DNA from 2 places in the Brotocaccenecus cirricatena genome. Region 2 is predicted to be linked to the other one. Evidence: predicted binding sites of a transcription regulator. Region 2 holds the regulator's gene; the other holds the start of a gene.
What was found. The regulator LexA, encoded in region 2, represses DNA repair genes until DNA is damaged. The targets are predictions, from matches to a motif close to CNAACANNTGTTNG.

Region 1 (2,394 bases), on a different contig from region 2:
CCAGGCTCTCCTTCCGGGCCCGGTCGCCGTTGTACATGGCCCGGACCTGGGGCAGGGTCACATGGCTCTCGTCCACAAACAGCAGGAAGTCCTCCGGAAAATAGTCCAGCAGGGTGGTGGGCGGGGAGCCGGGCTCCCGGCCGGAGATCACCCGGGAATAGTTTTCGATGCCGGTACAGTAGCCCAGCTCCCGCATCATCTCCAGGTCATACCGGGTGCGCTGGTCAATGCGCTGGGCCTCGATGAGCTTGCCATGATCCTCAAACCACTTTTTCCGCTCCGCCAGCTCCTTTTCGATCTCCTCCGCCGCCCGCTCCATCTTGTCCTTGGTGGTGACGTAGTGGCTGGCGGGATAGATGGCCACATGCTGGAGCACCCGCTGGGCCTGACCGGTGACGGGGTTGATCTGGGAAATGCGGTCGATCTCGTCGCCGAAGAACTCCACCCGGATGGCGTAGCCGTTGGCATATACCGGATAGATCTCCACCGTGTCCCCCCGAACCCGGAACATATTCCGGTCAAAGGCGATGTCGTTGCGCTCATAGCGGATTTCCACCAGCTTGCGCAGCAGCTGGTCCCGGGGGTACTCCTTCCCCTGGCGCAGGGAGATCACCATGTTGGCATAGTCGATGGGGTCCCCCAGCCCGTAGATGCAGGACACCGACGACACCACGATGACGTCCCGCCGCTCAAACAGGGCGGCGGTAGCGCTGTGGCGCAGGCGCTCGATCTCGTCGTTGATGGCGGCGTCCTTTTCGATGAAAGTGTCCGTGTGGGGGATGTACGCCTCCGGCTGATAGTAGTCATAGTAGGACACGAAGTATTCCACGGCGTTTTCCGGGAAGAAGGCCCGGAACTCCTCGCACAGCTGGGCCGCCAGGGTCTTGTTGTGGGCCAGCACCAGGGTGGGCCGCTGGACCCGCTCGATGACCTTGGCCATGGTATAGGTCTTGCCGCTGCCGGTGACGCCCAGCAGCACCTGGTCCCGCAAGCCGTTTTCGATGCCGCTGGCCAGGGTGTCGATGGCCTGGGGCTGATCCCCGCTGGGGGTGTATTCCGATACCACCTTGAATTTTCCCATAAGCGCCTCCCGGATGCAGTATTCTGTCGTAGTACTCTATTGTAGCACCATTATTTTTATCTGTAAACAGATTTTTTCAAACAAATGTTCTGGATCTGGCCCAGGGCGGCAGGCATGTGTTGATAAGAGCAGCAGGGACGCGGCAGAATGGCCGCGTCCCCGCTATGCTGTTTCTCTATTCCGGCCGGTCACGCGGGCGATTGGGTGAAATTAGGTATCGCCGTACCCGGAAGTCCTTCTAAAAGTTGATAAAACGTTATAAATCCTGATATATCAATGGTTCCAAAGATTTGAAAAATTACAAAAATCTATATAACTCGATATAGATTTTTACGCGTTTGGTACAGAAATGGTACAGTAAATTTGCGTGGTTTTTGAGGAAAAATGAGCCCGCTGCAACGGGGTGAAAAAGGCCGGAGGACGTGCGTCCTCCGGCCTTCTTGTCTGGGCTGTGATGTCAGGCGAAACCGGTGAGTTTGGAGTATCAGACCATTTTCGTGAGGTCACGAAAATGATCGTACCGGGAAGCGGCTCGACCGGGAAATCAGGGACTATATGCAGGATTCCCGATTCCAGCGATTTGAAATCTCCCATCCGATGCACTGGCCAAAAAAGCGCCCTTTGCACTTTACGGAAACGAGAACGGCCACGCCGAACCGCACCAAGTTACTCGGAACCGCGCACGCCATGCACGGTTTACAGAAGCGCAGAAGGGTGAAATTCGTTTGCGTGGGAGGAAAAAACTTTGCGGTTTGGGAAGGGATTGAATCTGCACGAGATTTTCAGGGCCTTTCTTTCCTGCGCCAACCCCCATATTCCAACAGAAGGGCTTTCCGAAACGGACGCCCTTCTGCTTATTTCTTCTCATCTATAATCCCATACAACTTCATCAGCTCGATGCGCTCTTTTGCCAGCTTGATGGAGCCGGACGCGCTGTTGTCCGCGCCGGACTGCTTTTCTCCGGCGTAGTGGGCGATGCGCTGCACCCACGCCACGGGCAGCAGGTACGGGCGCTTTTTGAGGTACGGGTAGCGCCGCTCCAGATACGCCCGCTTGGGGAACACCGTGCGCAGGACACTGCTTTTCTCGCCGGTGCGGCTGGCCTTGACGGCGTTCAGCGTCACGGTGGACGAGTGCAGGCGGGTGTAGCTGTTGGAGCCGTACACGCCGCCGCAGAGGGCATCGTGCAGCAGCGGCTCCACGTCTACATCGCCGTCCCACAGCCCGGGCAGGTCAAAGTCGATGTCCAGATACGTCCGGGCGATCCGGAAGGCCGCGGCGGCGAAGGTCGCCGCGTGGACGCTGGCGCACTG
Region 2 (2,394 bases):
GAAGCGATAGGCCAGGGGATCATACCCCTTCTGCTCCAGCAGGGACACGGTTAAAAACTCGCCCTTGGACTTGGACATTTTGCCGCCCTCGGTGTTCAGGTGGGCCACATGGCACCACTGGGGGCACCAGGGATGGCCCAGATAGCTCTCGGACTGGGCGATTTCGTTGGTGTGGTGGGGGAAGGCGTTGTCGATGCCGCCGCAGTGCAGGTCCAGATACTCGCCGTTGTACTTCATGGAGATGCCGGAGCACTCAATGTGCCAGCCGGGATAGCCCACGCCCCAGGGGGAGTCCCATTTCAGGGCCTGGTCCTCGAACTTGGACTTGGTGAACCAGAGGACGAAGTCGTTGCGGTTGCGCTTGTTGGTGTCCTCCTCCACGCCCTCCCGGACGCCCACGGCCAGGTCCTCCTCGTTGTGGTCGTTGAAGATATAGTACCGCTCCAGCTTGCTGGTGTCGAAATACACGTTGCCCCCGGCCACATAGGCATAGCCGGTGTCCAGCAGGCGGGTGATGATCCTGATATAGTCGTCAATCAGGCCGGTGGCGGGCTGGACCACGTCGGGGCGCTTGATGTTCAGCTTGCGGCAGTCCTCGAAAAAGGCGTCGGTGTAATACTGAGCGATCTCCATGACGGTTTTGTGCTCCCGCCGGGCGCCCTTGAGCATCTTGTCCTCGCCCTGGTCGGCGTCGGAGGTCAGGTGGCCCACGTCGGTGATGTTCATGACCCGGTTGACGCTGTATCCGGCGTAGCGCAGGTATTTCTCCAGCACATCCTCCATGATATAGCTGCGGAGGTTGCCGATGTGGGCAAAGTGATACACCGTGGGGCCGCAGGTGTACATCTCCACATGGCCGGGGGTGTGGGTCTTGAACTCCTCTTTCCGATGGGTGGCGGAATTATACAGATACATGGTGTGTTCTCCTTCAATCGTCAGTTTTCGATGGCAAACAAAAAGCCTCCCATGCCCAGGGGCATGAGAGGCGATGTCTCGCGGTTCCACTCTCGTTTGTCGCTTGAGGGCCTTTGACGCAGGCCATGCGGCGGGCTTCCACATCCCGCGCGCTCCCGGACGCACCTTCTGCCGCACTCCGCAGGACGGCTTGCAGCCGGTGGCCGTCCCTCTCTTGCCGGAGCTGCGCGGCATACTCTTTCCGATCGTCGCGCTGTTCGATTGGCTATTATTATAGCGGCTTGGGCCCGGCGTGTCAATACCGGCGGATGACGGCGGCCACCTTGCCCAGAATCCGGGCCTCCCGCCCGTCGATGGGCTGATAGGCCGGGTTTTCCGGCAGAAGCCAGACTTCTCTCCCCTGCCGCTTCAGGCGCTTCACCGTGGCCTCGTCCCCCAGCAGGGCCACCACGATCTCGCCGTTGTTGGCGGCGGGCTGCTGGTGCACCACCACCAGGTCGTCCGGCAGGATGCCGGCATTCAGCATAGATTCGCCCCGGACCCGCAGGGCGAAATACTCCCCGTCCCGGCCGCCGGTGTCGAAGGTCAGGTAATCCTCGATGCACTCCTGGGCCAGAATGGGGGACCCGGCGGCCACATTGCCCACAATGGGCACCTGGTTCTCCTGGGGCGCCTCCGTCAGGGTCAGGGCACGGCCCTTTCCGGCCTGCTTGCCGATGACGCCCAGCTCCTCCAGGTGCTTCAGGTGAAAGTGCACCGTGGAGGGGGACTTCAGCCCCACGGCCTCGCCGATCTCCCGCACCGAGGGGGGATACCCCTGGTCCTGGATGGCCTGGACGATGTAGTCATAGATTTTCTGCTGCATTTTGGTCAGCTGGGCCATGATGTCCGCTCCTTTACCGGGTACTTTTTTCGATTATATCACAGAAAATCCGGGTTTGCAACAGATGTTCGAGGATTTTTCCTGGGATTTTCTGAGGGCGGAAAATTTCAATTTTTCTCTTGACAGAACCAAGCAGTATATGGTAATATGACAAAGCTGACGATTTCGCGGAGGGCGCATGCGGGTGTAGCACAATGGCCAGGGCACCAGCCTTCCAAGCTGGGGATGCGGGTTCGATTCCCGTCACCCGCTCCACTTTTTTATGCGCCAGTAGCTCAGTTGGATAGAGCAACTGCCTTCTAAGCAGTAGGCCAGGGGTTCGAGTCCCTTCTGGCGCGCCACTTCTTTACTGGAGCATGTCGTCCGGCGTTCCTTGCGGTTCTATATGGTGGGTGTAGCTCAGTTGGTTAGAGCACCGGATTGTGGTTCCGGGTGTCGAGGGTTCGAGTCCCTTTACCCACCCCACTGAATATCAGGGATTGGGAGCGATCCCAATCCCTGATTCTTTTTCCACACAGGGGTGTAGCCAAGTGGTAAGGCAAGGGACTTTGACTCCCTCATCCGCTGGTTCGAGTCCAGCCATCCCTGCCACGCCT

Region 1: uvrB (excinuclease ABC subunit UvrB) is a predicted target of LexA. The motif match lies at 1,159-1,172, and genes of this name have one in related genera.

The regions. Positions count from the first base shown of each region.
Region 1 is NZ_JAJEPW010000027.1:2,226-4,619, forward strand. It holds gene uvrB (excinuclease ABC subunit UvrB) at 1-1,081, opposite strand, end outside; gene LKD37_RS09825 (nucleotidyltransferase family protein) at 1,936-2,394, opposite strand, start outside.
Region 2 is NZ_JAJEPW010000066.1:6,813-9,206, forward strand. It holds gene cysS (cysteine--tRNA ligase) at 1-915, opposite strand, end outside; gene lexA (transcriptional repressor LexA) at 1,211-1,798, opposite strand; tRNA gene LKD37_RS14710 (tRNA-Gly) at 1,979-2,053, shown strand; tRNA gene LKD37_RS14715 (tRNA-Arg) at 2,063-2,139, shown strand; tRNA gene LKD37_RS14720 (tRNA-His) at 2,187-2,263, shown strand; tRNA gene LKD37_RS14725 (tRNA-Gln) at 2,315-2,389, shown strand.